Regions from separate parts of the Alkalimarinus coralli genome, predicted to be linked through region 1. Evidence: predicted binding sites of a transcription regulator. Region 1 holds the regulator's gene; the other holds the start of a gene.
The links. Region 1 encodes sigma-54, which starts transcription at its own class of promoters, with help from an activator protein. Its sites were predicted from a motif close to GTTGGCACGNNNNTNGNNT; they were not measured.

Region 2: the regulator sigma-54 is predicted to act here: its motif matches at 4,007-4,025, upstream of MY523_RS01830 (PEP-CTERM sorting domain-containing protein).

The regions. Positions count from the first base shown of each region.
Region 1 is NZ_CP096016.1:645,097-653,185, reverse strand. Features, by position in the region: gene lptA (lipopolysaccharide transport periplasmic protein LptA) at 1-445, shown strand, start outside; gene lptB (LPS export ABC transporter ATP-binding protein) at 445-1,170, shown strand; gene MY523_RS02870 (RNA polymerase factor sigma-54) at 1,391-2,920, shown strand; gene hpf (ribosome hibernation promoting factor) at 3,230-3,538, shown strand; gene ptsN (PTS IIA-like nitrogen regulatory protein PtsN) at 3,572-4,036, shown strand; gene rapZ (RNase adapter RapZ) at 4,123-5,001, shown strand; gene MY523_RS02850 (HPr family phosphocarrier protein) at 5,126-5,395, shown strand; gene mgtE (magnesium transporter) at 5,580-6,941, shown strand; gene yjgA (ribosome biogenesis factor YjgA) at 6,978-7,511, shown strand; gene MY523_RS02835 (carbon-nitrogen hydrolase family protein) at 7,578-8,089, opposite strand, start outside.
Region 2 is NZ_CP096016.1:419,809-427,897, forward strand. Features, by position in the region: gene MY523_RS01805 (nitroreductase) at 1-94, opposite strand, end outside; gene MY523_RS01810 (hypothetical protein) at 224-610, opposite strand; gene MY523_RS01815 (DUF1439 domain-containing protein) at 811-1,404, shown strand; gene bamJ (BamJ family beta-barrel-assembly machinery protein) at 1,559-2,011, shown strand; gene MY523_RS01825 (DUF3313 domain-containing protein) at 2,323-3,066, shown strand; gene MY523_RS01830 (PEP-CTERM sorting domain-containing protein) at 3,306-3,938, opposite strand; gene MY523_RS01835 (AAA family ATPase) at 4,170-7,229, opposite strand; gene MY523_RS01840 (exonuclease SbcCD subunit D) at 7,226-8,089, opposite strand, start outside.

The DNA of each region.
Region 1 (8,089 bases):
AGCAAACAGCAACCAACCTATAAAAATTCAATCTGACCGAGCTGAGCTGGACGAAAAAAAGGGCCGTTCAATTTACAGTGGAGACGTTGTTATCACCCAGGGAAAGTCAATCCTGAAGTCCGACAAGGTAATTATTTATAGTGATAAAAGCGGTTTGATAAAGCTTGAAGCCTTTGGGTCTCCAGCTGAATTCTCCGACCAGCAAGAGGGAGAAGAGCTACCCACCCATGCTTACGGCAACACCATTATCTATACCCGTAATAATGAAAAGCTGACTTTAATAGACGACGCAAAACTTGAGCAGGGAAAGAACACGTTTCGAGGCAAAAAAATCGAGTACAACACGGTTAGTCGCGTAGTCACTGCTCAGGGTGGAGAAGAGAAGTCTCAGCGCGTTGAAATTATTGTCCACCCAGTTGAAAAAGATTCCGACGAAGAAAAATAATGAAAACGTTAAGCGCCGACAACCTGGCAAAAAGCTATAAAAAACGATCAGTCGTCAAAGACGTCTCACTCTCAATACAAAGCGGTGAAATTGTTGGCTTACTCGGCCCCAACGGTGCAGGGAAAACCACATGTTTTTACATGATCGTCGGTTTGGTCGAAGCCGACAAAGGGAAAATATCAATCGATGGGGAGAATTTGACCCATTTACCCATGCATGGCCGAGCAAGAAAAGGGATTGGTTACCTCCCTCAGGAAGCGTCTGTTTTTAGAAAGCTAAGCGTTAAAGATAATTTAATGGCAATACTTGAGACACGGAAAGATCTTTCTAAAGCCGAACGCAAAGAGAAGATGGAAACCCTTCTTCAAGAGTTTCACATTACACATATAAAAGATAGCTTAGGTATGAGCCTGTCAGGTGGCGAACGCCGCCGTGTAGAAATCGCTCGCGCATTAGCCACTGAGCCGGATTTTATACTACTTGACGAGCCATTTGCCGGGGTTGACCCAATTTCTGTAAGCGACATCAAGCAGATCGTCACCCATTTGAAAGAGAAAGGGATAGGCGTACTAATAACAGACCATAATGTTCGGGAAACCCTTGATATTTGTGAGAAAGCGTATATCGTGAGCGACGGACACATTATAGCGTCGGGCACTGCGGAAGATGTTCTGTCAAACCAACAAGTTAAAGATGTATATCTAGGAGAACAATTTAGGCTTTAATAGTCTCCCCAAGCGTTACAGTGCTCAAATATTAATAATAGCGCTTGCCATGACTACTATTTTTTCAATCTCCTAACTAAAATATGATTAACCGGAAATAATAAAACAACTGACTCGGAAGTGGTTTACACTAAACCTGGTAGAGACAATAAAATAACTAAACAATGAGGAGACCTTGTTCATTGATGGTTTTGCATAAGGCGGTAGGTAATCAATGGTCATGAAAGCATCACTTCAGCTCAAACTAGGTCAGCAGCTGACAATGACCCCTCAACTGCAGCAGGCAATACGCTTACTGCAGCTTTCTACTCTTGATTTGCAGCAGGAAATCCAAGAGGCCCTTGAGTCCAATCCAATGCTGGAAATATCTGACGATGATCGTAATCGATCCGAGAACCCGGATACAGAGACCTCCTCCCAAGAGCAAAACACAGCCGATGATTCTGCATCGCAAGCTAAAGAGTCCATGGCAGAAGCCAGCTCAGAAGGCTCTGATGAAATTATGAACGCAGAAGACTGGTCTGACAGCATTCCAAATGACTTGCCAGTAGATACCGCATGGGATGACATTTACCCCAACAACGCACCGTCTGGTCCTGCCCCAGAAGAAGATAGCGACTTTGAGTCACGTAACAGCGTGGGCGAATCCCTTCAGGATCATCTGCTTTGGCAACTCAACCTGACCCCCATGTCAGACATTGATAAACTGATCGCCATGTCTATCATTGACTCAGTTAATACCGATGGCTATTTATCCAGCACCGTTGAGGAGATCTTATCCGGTTTTGCTGAAACCAATCAGGAAGAAGCGAGCGAGCACGAAGTTGAGCTAGACGAAGTACAAGCGGTTCTAAAACGAATTCAACATTTTGATCCGCCAGGGGTAGCCAGTCGAGACCTGCAAGAGTGCCTGCTAATCCAACTCAATCAGCTTCCAGATAGCACACCATGGTTACCTCAGGCAAAACTGGTCATCAACCATTACCTCAATCTTTTAGGCAACCGGGACTACGCCCAACTGATAAGACGCAGCCGCATAAAAGAGACCGACCTTAAACAGGTTATCAAACTCATTCAATCACTTAACCCTCGACCAGGCGAGCAGATCAGCGGTAATACACCCGAGTATGTTGTTCCAGATGTGGTTGTCAAAAAGGTTAATGAGCGTTGGAAAGTGGAGCTCAACCCGGAAATTGCCCCTAAGATAAGGGTTAATTCAAGCTACGCATCACTCGTTAAACGAGCTGACAGTAGTGCTGACAACACTTATATGAAGGATCAGTTACAAGAGGCCAAGTGGTTTATTAAAAGCTTACAAAGTCGTAATGAGACACTGCTGAAGGTTTCCAGTAAGATCGTGGAACATCAACAAGGTTTTCTTGATCATGGTGAAGAGGCAATGAAGCCTCTTATTCTGCATGATATAGCGGAGGCCGTAGATATGCATGAGTCAACCATATCAAGGGTCACCACCCAAAAATTCATGCATACTCCCAGAGGCATATTTGAACTTAAATATTTCTTCTCCAGCCATGTAAGCACAGCATCTGGAGGCGAGTGTTCATCAACCGCAATTCGCGCCATCATTAAAAAACTGGTAGCGGCTGAATCTGCCAAAAAACCGCTAAGCGATAGCAAAATAGCAACGATACTCGACGAACAAGGTATCAAAGTAGCAAGACGAACCATCGCAAAATATCGCGAAGCGATGTCAATACCCCCATCAAATGAACGAAAACGTTTAGTATAATTTTAGTTATGAGGGGTATTCAGAATTAAACGGTTTTGAGTCAATAAATGGATTAGCTAATATGCTAAGATTGTTGGCATCAAAAGATAGGCTTGGCGGGGCTTAACACAAGCCCAGGCAAAGCGTCATCAAGAAAGTAAAGTGAAAAACAAAGGCAATGAAGTTCTGTTCCCTTGCTGATCACTGCCAGGAATTGAGTTAACGCTATTCGGATGTTTCACTAGTAGACTCATTGCTAGTCGCACATTCAAACGCGCCTCAATATGTAGAAGATTTCAGGGAACACAAAAACGATACTAGGAGCGAAATATGCAATTGAATATTACGGGACACCACGTTGATCTGACAGACTCTTTGAAAGACTATGTTAGCAGCAAGCTCGAAAAGCTTGAACGACACTTTGACCATATCAGCAACGTTCAGGTTACATTATCAGTTCAAAAACTTCGTCAAATTGCAGAAGCGACCCTTCATATCAGTGGCGCCGATATTCATGCTACAGCAGAGCAGGAAGACATGTACGCAGCAATAGATATGCTGGTAGACAAGCTCGACCGTCAAATTCTTAAGCATAAAGAGAAGAATGTCGACAGACTTCACGGTGCATCCGCACGATAAGTTACTTGCCATAGAATAGAATAAGCATTAATAATGACCGATACGTCAGTTTCAATTCAATCTATACTGTCTCCCGAGCTGGCTCTTTGCAGCCTGCCCGGGAGCAGCAAAAAGAAAGTTCTGGAAGAAATTGCGCAGCGAATAGCGCAACAATATCCAGATATTAATGAAAACACGATCTTTAACAGCCTGATCGGTAGAGAACGATTAGGCAGTACTGGCATTGGTCAAGGAATCGCAATTCCTCACTGCAGGCTGGAAAACTGCCACAAAGTAATCGGAGCCTTGCTAACGCTTAATCAGAAAGTGCCCTTTGATTCGATCGATAATGAGCCTGTTGACCTGCTGTTTGTACTTATCGTCCCACAAGAAGCAACCAGTGAACACTTGGAGTTACTCAGCCAGCTGGCAGAGAAATTCAATAATACCGAACTGTGCCGAAAGCTTAGAGGTTGCGAGGACAGTGAGTCACTATACAACACAATCATTCAATCATAACTGATTGATCATTTTGCCGTTCAATATACTAGCTGAGCACTTTGGTTCTAAACGAACATCATTAACTCAATCAACCAGGTAGGATAATGAAACTTGTTATAGTAAGCGGTCGCTCAGGGTCAGGAAAAAGCACCGCACTCCATGTTCTCGAAGATCTGGGCTATTATTGCATCGACAACCTGCCAATCGGCCTCCTATTACCACTCGCCGATGAGGCTCTCATCACAGAAGAAACACGCCTGGAAAAAATCGCCGTCAGTATTGATGCGAGAAACCTTTCAACAGGCATCGACCAGTTTTCAGATATAACCAATCAATTTAAGCATCGCAATTTTGATATGGATGTCATCTATCTTGATGCTCTCGATCAAACACTGTTAAAACGATTTAGCGCCACGAGGCGAAAGCACCCTCTGACGAACGATTCAATATCCCTAAAAGAAGCAATCGATGCAGAAAAGGCATTACTCTCACCCATATCGTCTGCTGCTGACCTGATCGTTGATACCAGCGACATGACCATGTACCAACTCAGGGACTTAATAAAAGACCGGGTTGCCGGAAAATCAGGCCAGGATATGGCACTGCTTTTTCAGTCCTTTGGTTTTAAACATGGCGTTCCGATTGATGCGGACTTTGTATTTGATGTGCGGTGTTTACCGAACCCATACTGGGATCAAAGCCTAAGAGCATTCACTGGAAAAGATAAGCCTGTGCAAGATTTTTTAGAGCAGCAGCCTGAAACCGGTGAAATGCTGGGAGACATAGTCAGTTACCTCAATAAGTGGCTTCCACAGTTTGCCAATTCAAACAGAAGCTATCTGACCATTGGGATCGGCTGTACTGGCGGGCAGCACCGCTCGGTCTACATCTCTGAGCGGCTAGGAGAGATCTTTAAGTCACTGCAGCCGAATGTTCAAGTTCGGCACAAAGAGCTGCCAGCCCAACCCGATAGTGATCACTAAAAACTTACAGGGCTGCGTCAGTTGACAACCAAGTAGTCTTTAATTGCATAAACAACAAAGACAACAAAGACAACAAAGACAAACTTATTAAATACGAAAACAAAACACGAAATACGAAGTCGTTATGATTAAAGAAACTGTCCCGATTATTAATAAACTAGGCCTGCATGCCAGGGCCGCAGCGAAACTGGTAAGTACTGCCACTCGCTTCTCCAGCAGTATTAAAATAGCTCGGAACGGCAAAGAGGTTGATGGTAAAAGCATTATGTCTGTCATGATGCTGGCTGCCAGCTGTGGGACAGAGGTTGACCTGATTGTCGAAGGTTCTGATGAGAATGATGCGATTGAAGCGCTTAAAGCACTTATTGCTGACCGCTTTGGCGAAGGAGAGTAACCCTTCTCTACCACTACTTTTTTATCCGAATATTCTATCTCCTTATTTTAAACGGTTGTTTTTGTTATTACTTTAAGCATTCTCCTTTTTACAATTTAGACCTTACGTTATACTGATCAAGTAGCCTTTTTAGGTATAATCCGGCACGTCTCAAATATCATCACCTTAGACCCCAGGCTTATTAATGGTTAAGACATTAGAGCAAGCGAAGCGTCATAAAAAAATTCGTAGCTTAAACGAAGCACTTGAAAGTGGTTCGCTTGACCAAGTTGCTCGTATATTAAATCGGGGCCTGAGTCCAAGTGATATTGCACACCTTCTCGAATCCACACCGCCAAAAGAGCGCTCAGTTCTGTGGCAGCTCGTTGATAAAGAGCTTGAAGGGGAAATTCTACAATACCTAAGTGATGAGGTGCGTACTGATTTTCTGAGTAAATTGAATCCTCAGGAACTGATTAGTATAACCGAAGACTTCGAGACAGATGATCTCGCCGACGTCCTGCAACAACTTCCTGAAAAAGTCATACAGGAAGTACTGGATGCAATGGATCTGCAGGATCGGCAACGTATAGAGGAAGTTCTTTCCTACGCTGAAGATACGGCCGGTGGTTTGATGAACACCGATGCCATAACGATCAGACCCGACATCAGCATTGATGTGGTTCTGCGCTATTTAAGGCGCCACCGTTCACTGCCAGAAATGACAGATAAGTTATTAGTCGTCAATCGGAAAGACGAGTTTATCGGCGTCCTCTCGATTAACAAAATGCTGGTTTCGAGTCCTTCCTCCACAGTTCGGGAAGTGATGGATACAGAAGCTGTTACGATTGCTGTAAGCACCCCTGAAACCGAAGTCGCAAACCTGTTCGAACGAAGAGATCTGGTGTCCGCCCCTGTACTTAGTTCTGACGGAAGACTATTAGGCCGAATAACAATTGATGACGTTGTCGATGTTATTCGAGATGATGCAGACCACTCTCTAATGAGCATGGCCGGCCTTGATGAAGATGATGACACCTTCACACCCATCATTAAAACAGCCAAAAGACGCGCTGTATGGCTTGGTATAAACCTGATTACAGCGTTTATAGCCTCAGCAGTTATTGGCCTTTTTGAGGCCACCATAGAGAAAGTGGTTGCACTCGCGGTACTGATGCCAATCGTTGCCAGTATGGGAGGGATAGCAGGAAGTCAGGCGCTTACTCTGGTTATCAGAAGTATGGCTGTAGGGCAAATTAGTCGAAATAACCTCGGCTGGCTGCTCAACAGGGAATTTATTGTAGGCATTTTAAATGGCTGCCTCTGGGCATTAATTGTCGCAGGGGCCGCTATTGCTTGGTTTAACGACCTTACGATTGGTGTTATTATTGCCGTCGCGCTGCTGATTAACTTAATTGTTGCTGCGGTAGCAGGAACAATGCTTCCCGTTTTATTACGTGCTCGAAATATTGATCCGGCACTGGCTGGAGGCGTAATTCTCACCACCATCACAGATGTCGTAGGATTTTTGTCATTTTTAGGGTTAGCTACGATTGTCTACGCTTGATAACCCCCTTTAAGCGCATCCGCAGGAAATAGCCAGATGACCGATTTTGATCTACCTGAAGAGTTTGATGAAGAAAATATTGTAAGTAAAACCTCCATCAAACGAGACATGCATAAGCTTCAGGCTCTAGGGAAACGTCTAACCGAACTCAAGCCCAATCAACTTGAAAAAGTCCCCATGAGCGAAACGCTTAGAAAGGCGATAGATGAGTCTCAACGAATTACTCAACGAGAAGCTACCAGAAGGCATATGCAATACATCGGCAAATTAATGCGCGCTGAAGATGCAGAAGCCATTCAGAATGCAGTGGATCTTTTTGATGCTAGCAGCAAAGCTTTTGCCCAAGCACTTCACTCGCTAGAGCGGTGGAGAGACCGGCTTATTGAGGGTGGTAACGAGACCCTGTCTGAATATATCCATGACAACCCTAACGCCGATATACAACACTTACGACAACTGGTTCGTAATGCGAAGAAAGACTTAAAAAATGAGAAAAATACCGGCGCATCAAAGAAGTTGTTCAGATACTTAAGAACAATTGATGATATGGATAATGAAACAACCCCTTAAAGTCTGAGTACTAGCCTCTTAAGCCACTAAAGTGTAACACACCAAGATAAGAGGCTAATCGCCTGATCAATCGGTCAGTGACTGAACCCTTTTGTGGGAGAAGACCGGCATCGCAGACCTTAATTCTGCTACGTACGCCAAATCAATATCAGCACTAATCACCCCCTCACCCTTATCAGCACAGGCGATAACGTTCCCCCAAGGGTCAATGATCATCGAATGCCCCCAGGTTTCACGTCCTTTAGAGTGCTCCCCACTCTGGTTTGCTGCGATAACATAACACTGGTTCTCGATAGCCCGCGCTCTTAATAGCACTTCCCAATGAGCTTGCCCTGTCTTATAGGTAAATGCAGCAGGCACTGTCAAAATCTGGGCACCTTCTTTGGCCAGTCGATCATAGAGTTCAGGAAACCTTAGATCATAACAGATCGATAAACCAATCATTCCGGCTGGGCTCTTAACGACAACAGAAGCCGTGCCTGGCTCAAACTGCTCAGATTCTCGATAAGAGCCGTAACTATCTCCAACATCAACATCAAACAGGTGAATTTTGTCATAGCGACTAATTTCCTGCCCAT
Region 2 (8,089 bases), 230 kb from region 1:
CGAGCAAAATCTCATCCAGCGTTGCCTGATCAACAGGTTGATCTGAAAACGCTCTAATGCTTCTACGTTTTTTTAATACTTCCGAAAAATCCATGCGTGTTCCAAATGTTGTGATTGTTTTATGGTAAATAGGGAGTGGTTTGAACGGTTCAGGAAAAGTCGGGCATCGCGTGATATCAGGTTAAGCCCAGATGACAGTTTATCCTGAACCAAAGGTCGTTGACTACCACTCGGGATGTTTGGCGGAATACTGTTCCATGGTCGTCTCTACGAAATGGCCGCTATTGGTGAGTGTTCGCACTAAAATATCGAATTTCTCATCGTTTAACGCTTTGTCTTCGATGGATAGGATAAAGCCATTGAAGTCATCAAACCATTGAGCGGCTATTGTAAATTCGCTGACACCGTTTTTTTCAATGGCGCGATATGTCGCCTCATAAACGCTATTGTTAGGTGGGCTTTTAGCTAACACCGATATATCAAATACAGTTTCTAATGCGCGGATAATCTGCGCTTCCTCTCCCGGGAAGTGATTGCCAAACCACTGTATTGATGACTTTTGCACCAGACTTTCCGGTTTGGCGTGTCTTATTTCAAAGTACTCCATCACTTATGCTCCTATTTGCCCTAAAGCGATAACAACGGGTTTCAGGCCGTTATGATTCAGCGTATTATGGTATAGAGTATAGTGGTAAAGCATAACCGTGTTGTCCATAACACGCAGAGCCCGTTTGTTTCAGGCTAGGCGATAGCCTCAATGCATTGGTAGAATATCAGTCAAACGAATTATTTACATCACAAGGAGCCGTTATGTCTTTTAATCCGCTAATGCGGCCAAAGGGATTTATGAAAACAAAGTACACCCTTCAGCTGAAGAGAATTATGGCCTCAAAACTATCAAGCGTTTCCGCGTTTGTATTGGCCTCGTTTATCGCTACGGCCTGTTGGGCGTTTGGTTTTATGATTGGCGAGTCACAGATTAATAGCATGCTGGCGCTCACATTTCCCTATGAAACCCGCATGGGAGAGAGCTACATAAAACTGTCCAACCCAAAACCTCATTTTTATGAGCAGTCACAGCAAGTGGGGATTACACTGAACATCTCACTCAAAGATGAAGCCAGTGGGCAGACAGCCAAGGCTAAAGCACTGGTCAAAGGGGGGATTCGGTTCGATAATAAAGCTCAGCAGCTACAGCTGGTGAAACCCAGCATAGCCAGCCTGGATTGGCAGGATCAATCATCAGGGGCGAATCAAGAGTTGGCAAAGCAGGTGACTCAGCTGGTCGGTCAGGATTTGCCCGTGATCGTGCTACTCGACATTAAAAAATTGACGGGGAGCACAATGACACCAACACTAAGTGATATTAAAGTTAAGGCGTCCGGTATTGAAGTCCTGTTTTAGCGAGTAGTGGGTACTCTGTTTTTTATCAGATAGTGGGTACTCTGTTTTTTATCAGATTGTGGGTGCTCCGTTTTTTATCAAGTAGTGGGCGCCCCTTTTTTTATTAATATAAAGATACTGACAGGAAGGCATTTTGGCTCAAATTATTATTGCCATTGTCGTAACGTTATTAGCCGTTTTTTTGGTACGACGTTCATACGCTAACAAGCGTGTTGCCGCGGAAAACAAGGCCAAGGGGGCTGCCTTCCTGGCAGAAAATGCTCAAAAAGAAGGTGTTAAAACAACCAGCTCCGGGCTGCAATACCAAATTCTGAGCGAGGGCTCCGGAACGGTTAATCCGCGCGCAACTGATCGTGTTAAGGTGCATTACCATGGCACGTTGATAGATGGCTCTGTATTTGATAGCTCAATTGCCCGTGGCCAGCCGATAGAATTTGGGCTCAACCAGGTTATTAAAGGGTGGACTGAAGGCCTGCAACTTATGGTTGAAGGTGAAAAAACGCGGTTTTTTATTCCCAGTAATTTGGCTTATGGTGATCGCGGTGCAGGCTTGATTGGCCCAGGTTCAGTATTGATCTTTGAAGTTAAACTTATCGCGATTCACTAAGTATTGGCTTATTTAGCTTAAGTGGTCGATGCAATCTGACAGCGCTAATCTTTACAAAAAGAGCTGTGCGTCTCAGTGTTCGTTTCTTTGATCTTTTAATATGTTGTTGCTCTAGTCAATAAGTGCTTCACAGAAGTCGTGCTATATAGAGTCAGGGCTATTACAGCTTGCACGAAAGATAATACGCATTCTCAACGTTTCCATCAGCCTGTAGCCTCTCATGCAAGGTTATGTATGGCGTGTTTTGAATATTCCAGAATAAGCAGAGCATCGCGTTAAAAACAGAAAATAATAATTATAAAGGTTTATAGATGATCAACTGTATTAGATTACCCCTCTTGCTGGTGATGCTTTCGGCGCTGACGGCTTGTGAAATGTTTACGCCAAAAGCACCTGGAGTAGACCGTCCTTACTCAGGCTTTATGAGCGACTATGAGCCTCTAGATACAGTTGACGTTGAAGAACGGGAGTTTATTGCTTCGAAAGCATGGATTGCGCCCGGCGCAGACCTCAGATCGTACAAAACAATGATTGTCGACCCGATCAAACTGGACCCCGGCATCAAACAAAACCTTCAAATCACCCATGATACGATGACGGCTATAAGGTCGTATATGACCGACGTGCTAACCCGTAAGCTGGAAACCTATTATCGGGTGTCGAATCGGATGACCGGACGTACCTTGAGAGCTAAGGTCGCCATCACAGGGCTGGAAACTCGCGATGAGCCTTTACGGTTTTATGAATACTGGCCAACCGCCATGGCATTTACAGGGGTGACTAAGCTTATCGGTATCAGGGATGAAGATATTCTGCTGTTTGTTGAAGCCGAATTCTCGGATGCAGAGAGTGATAAAGTTGTTGCTAAAACGCTGGTTGGCATGGTTGGGCATGAGAGGCTTGAGAACGAGTGGGAAGTCGTTTCGTTAAATAAGCTGACTCGATCTATTGATCAGTGGGTAGAGCAGCAGGTCTCTGCTTTGAAACAGGCAGCAGAGGAACGCTATGTAGTTAGCCAGTCGCCGCAGGTTGATGAATTGGTTTCTGCAGAGTAACGTTAAAAAGGTTTGCGACCAAAAAAAGGCTGACCCTATACTGCTAAATCTCGACTATTCTCACTGGTATCTCAAGCTCCGTGAAGAAATCCTTGATTCCGTTCGTTCCTCACTGCATACAAGGCTACAGCCTGATGGAAAAGTCGAGCATCATGCTAAATTAAAGAATTGATAAGACCTGAAACTAAAAAAGCCTGACTCGAAAGAGTCAGGCTTTTTTTAACTCGCTGTTTGGTTTCTTACTTCTTGCGACCGCGAGATACGCCAAAGCCAGCTAAACCTAATGCAAGTAGTGCCAAAGAGCCTGGCTCTGGAACTGAGTAGCTTGCCAGGCTGATGTTATCAATGAAACCGCCCAGCGTGTTTTCTTTACCAGTAGCAGAAAATGTTAGCGTCATATCCGCAGCAGTGGCGGTTAAAAAGCCTGTTACCAGAGTCCAGTCCATTGGTGCAACGCCATCTACATTGAATGCGTAAGTGAAAGGTGATAGGTCAGGAGACGCACCCCAGCTTACGTTGATGCCGTTATCGTTGGTTGAACCAGTGCGTGCTTTGTACCAGAAGTCCAGTTTGTAAACCTGGCCAACGCTCAAACCAACAAGGTCTTGGGACATTGAGCTGTTGCTGCCTGCATGGTGGCTATCTAACTCAACGTACTGGTTGCCTTCTTGTGCGCTTGTAACCGTGTTGCGCTGAATTTCGATGCCAGCACCGTCAGAGGTATACCAACCGTCAATTGTGTTGAATACACCCCACTGAGTTCCGCTTAGACCTACGTCTGACTCGAAGCCGCCATTGGTGATAAGGCTAGCGTTGGCTGATGAAGCAAGCAAACCGCCTGCAATAATGATGCTTTTTATAGTTGCTTTCATAACGTCTAATTCTCTCATGGACTACAAAACCGGTTATCTGCGAATGAATGCAGTATTTATGTTATTTAAAGCGATTATCATGCCAACAATTAAAAGATAAGCTAAATCAGTCAATAACTCATTTTGGAAGTACTTAAAATACCTCGGAATGTAAATAAAATCGACAATACAGTTATGTGGTGTATATTATTTTGTTTCTCGCTTTTAAACTGTAAAAAATACTTAGCAGTTTTAAGCGCCCTGTAATGTAATGCGACTTCCTGATGATGAGCTGTGCACGTCGATACGCAGGGCCATTTGCTCTCTTAGTTCGCTTACATGGGATATGATGCCTATCATTCGGCCGCTGCTCTGCAGGTCGATAAGTGTTTTGATTGCCAGATCAAGGGACTCCTGATCGAGGCTGCCAAACCCCTCGTCAATGAACAGGGTCTCCAGCTTGATGCCTCCCGCGTAGGCCTGCACAACGTCTGATAGCCCTAGTGCCAGGGATAGGGCCGCCATAAAAGACTCTCCGCCGGAAAGTGTAGCCACTGACCTTGTTTTACCGGTGTAAGCATCTTCGACTTCAAGCTCCAGCCCTGATGCTTTGTTACCCTTTGCCCGTTGTTCTTTTCTAATCAGTAGATAGCGGCCTTTGCTCATAACACTGAGGCGGTGCGACGCTTCAATTAGTACGTCGTCAAGCAATACGCTTAATACAAATCGCTGCAGACTCAGTTTGTTCCCGGTTTGGCCATTGGCGACATCACTCAGTGTGCCGTATATCTTATACTCAGCCTCTAATGCGTGGTTGGACTCATGTGCCTGTTTGAGTTTGTTTTGCACGGCGGTAAGCTGCTGATGCCGGTTGTCGATTTTTTTCCAGCTCTCCAGGGCCGTAGCTGATGCTGCTTCTAGCTTGTCGCGCTCTGCTTGAAGCTTTTCTATGTCTGGTTTTGGTTGTTGCTCCAGCTGCGACTGCTGCTGAGCCAGTGTTGCTTTGCAACCGCTTAATTGGTGCAGATACTGGTCTATCTCTTTGGTTAACGCGGCTTGTTCTGATTCAGTTTTTAATGCGCTCTCATAGTCTTGCTGGTTTTCAAATTCACTGCTGCTGAGGGCACTCTCCCAATGCGCTGTGGCTTCCTTATATTCAACGTCGAATGCCTTTGCCTGGCTGTGTTGCTGTTCCAATGTTGCAGATACCTGAGTGACACTCTGCCGTGCGGTATCGAATGACGCGACTGCTTGCTCATAGTTTGTTGTTATTGAACGTATTCGGTCTTCAAGTTGCTGAACTGCTTTGGCCAAAGCGCCTGGCTGCCTGTACGCTTCGGGAAGTGCTTGTTGAATGTACTGTTCATCCTGTTTTGCCGATGAATGGTTTTGCTGTGCCTGTTGCAGAGCGACTAACGCTTGCTCCCGCTGCTGTTCAGTTGTTGAACGTTGTTGAGTCAACGATTGAAGTTCAAGCTCCAGCTGACCCTGCTCTTTGTGTTGTTGTTTGAGAGCGCTGACTTCATCATTCAGCTGTTTCCACTCCTCACGCAATTGATTGGTCGATTTGTGCTGGTTTTCTCCAAGCTCCCGCTGCTGTTCCAGTAGCAACGACTGAATATTATTAAGCTGCGTAGCGGTTTCGGTGATTTGGTTTTGCGCACTGGTAAGTTGTTGCTGTAGTTTCGCCAACTCGGCTCTTGCGTCATCAATCTCTTTTTTTGTGACGGGGTTGCTCTGGGTGTTTGTATTGGCAGGGGATGGGTGTTGCGTACTGCCGCAGACAGGGCAGGGCTCGTTTTGTTTTAACTCTGCTGCCAGCAGTGCGGCTTGACCACTGTGCCATGCGAACTCAAGTTGTTTTACTTGGGTCTCTTGCCTTTCATAACGTGCAGTTACTTCGGCCAGTGCCTGTTCTCTGTTGTGATGCGCTTGGCGAACAGCGTTTTGTTCATCAATACGTTTGTCTAGATTGGCGCGCTGTTGGCCTAATAGTCTCAGGTTGTCCAGTTGTCGTTGTTTATCCGGCAGTATGCTGCAAGAGGCCCTAAGCTTAGTGACTCTCTCTTCTGCCGAGCTGATTTGGCTGATTAGCTGATTGAGTTGTGTTTGAAGGCGCTCATGGTTAAGGGTTGCTTCTTTTAATGATGCCTGAGTGGTTTGGCTTAGGCTGGTGGCATCTGCCAATTGACTGATTTTGGGTTCTAACTTGCGTAACTCTGCCAGTTGTTCTTTCAGCTGATCAAGCGGGTTGCGCTCTTTCTCGGCCTGCTCTAGCGCTGACTTTGCTGAGGCTAAGTTGCCTTGTTGATGAACTAACGCCTTTTCGGTTTCGGCAATGTCGCGGTTGAGTTGCTCTTTGTTATGGGTGCACTTTTTTAGCGTGGTCTGTAAATGCTCAATTTTTTGTGCCGACTGTGCGCGGGTTAGCCGATTCTTTTTGCTGTCTATATCCGCTTTCTGTGCTTCTAGCTGGTTAAGCGATTGTCGGGTGCTATCCAGTGCGAGAAAGGCTTTGGATAGAATCTTTCCCGCTTCTAGTGCTTTCTCTGATTTAGCCAGCGAGCTGGCTGCCTGGTCTTTTTGCTCTGTGGTCGAAGCAAGTTGCGGTGCAAGCTCATCTAGCTGTTCTTGCACATCAGACTCAGCGCTTAGATCGGCGCCTTGTAGTATGCCTTTTATTTGATTTTGCAGGCTTTCAGCTTCTTTTCGAATAGTGGATGCTTTGCTTTTCAGCGCATCTTCTATTCGCTTGTATATCTGGGTTTGAAATAACCGGCTGAAAATAACTTCCCGTTGGCTGGAGTCCGCCATAAGGAAGTCTCGGAACTTGCCTTGGGGGAGCACCATAACCTGCCTAAACTGCTCAACATTGAGGCCGGTGATGGTTTCAATGGCGTGAGTGGCTTCTTGCGCCTTCTGGGGGACTAGAAGTTCGTCTCCTTCTGGCTTCAGTTGCCAGAATTGTGCCTGAGTCTGGTGTGTGGTTGTTCCTTCCCCTCGTGACTTTGGTCGCTCTTGTGTGGGGGCGCGGCGAATTCGGTAGCGTCGTTCACCCAGGGAAAATTCCAGGGTTATCTCGGTCAGCAGGTCAGGTGCGGCATGATCACACCGCATCTGCGAAGGCTCTCGCTCTTTACCGGTTGTATGGCCATACAATGCAAAGCAGATGGCATCGAGAATAGAGCTTTTTCCCGCACCCGTTGGCCCGTTAATTAGAAAAAGGGGGTTATCGCCAAGCGCTGCAAAATCAATCTCTTCTTTTCCGGCAAACGGCCCAAATGCTTGAATGGTTAGCTTAATGGGTCTCATTGGTCGGCCTCCTGTTTATGGAGGTTACCGATAATGGTTTGCAGTGCCTTATCCTGTTCTGTGGAGAGAGGGTTGCCGGATACCTGGCTAAAAAAATCCCGAAACATTTCTACTTCGCCTTGTTGCAGCTTTTTCCGGTTCATGGCCTTTTTCTCGCCAGTGGCCATGATGCCTGGTTTTTCGAGATGCAATACGTTGGGGTAAACCGCGCGAACTTGCCCCATCGCATCCAAAATAGCATGGGTGTCGGTGAGTCTAACCATTACGTAGTCATTGTTATTCGGGTCAGTTTTACCTTGCTCTATGATATTGGCTAATTCACCCTCCAGAACACGCATATCTCTCAGCGGTTTGAGAAGCAAGGGGGTAATGGTGGGGGCTTTATCAAGGTGGAATTCGACCGTAGTGATGCCTTTTGATTGATGCTGTTCAGAAAAACTGTATTTAAGAATGGAGCCAGAGTAGCGGATGTGTTGTTCGCCTCGGTATTGAGGGCTGTGCAAATGTCCTAATGCCACGTAATCAAAGTCGGTCATGGGCGTGAACGATACCCGGTCTGCCCCACCAATTGACAGAGGTCTTTCAGACTCAGACTCTTCGGCGCCATCAACAAAACAGTGGCTAATCAGTACGTTAACTGAGTTGCTTTCTCTATCTGATTGATCAGTGCTATCAGACAACGGGATTGATTGTTTGATATGTTCTACCAGAAACGTATGCGCTTCATCATGGTTACGGACAGAGGCCTCATAATGGTGTCTCACCTGCTCCGGGTCATGATAGGGGATGCCATAAAAATTGATCGTGATACCCGATTTGCCCTTTATTATAACGGGTTCAGTGACTTGGCTGATGTCACC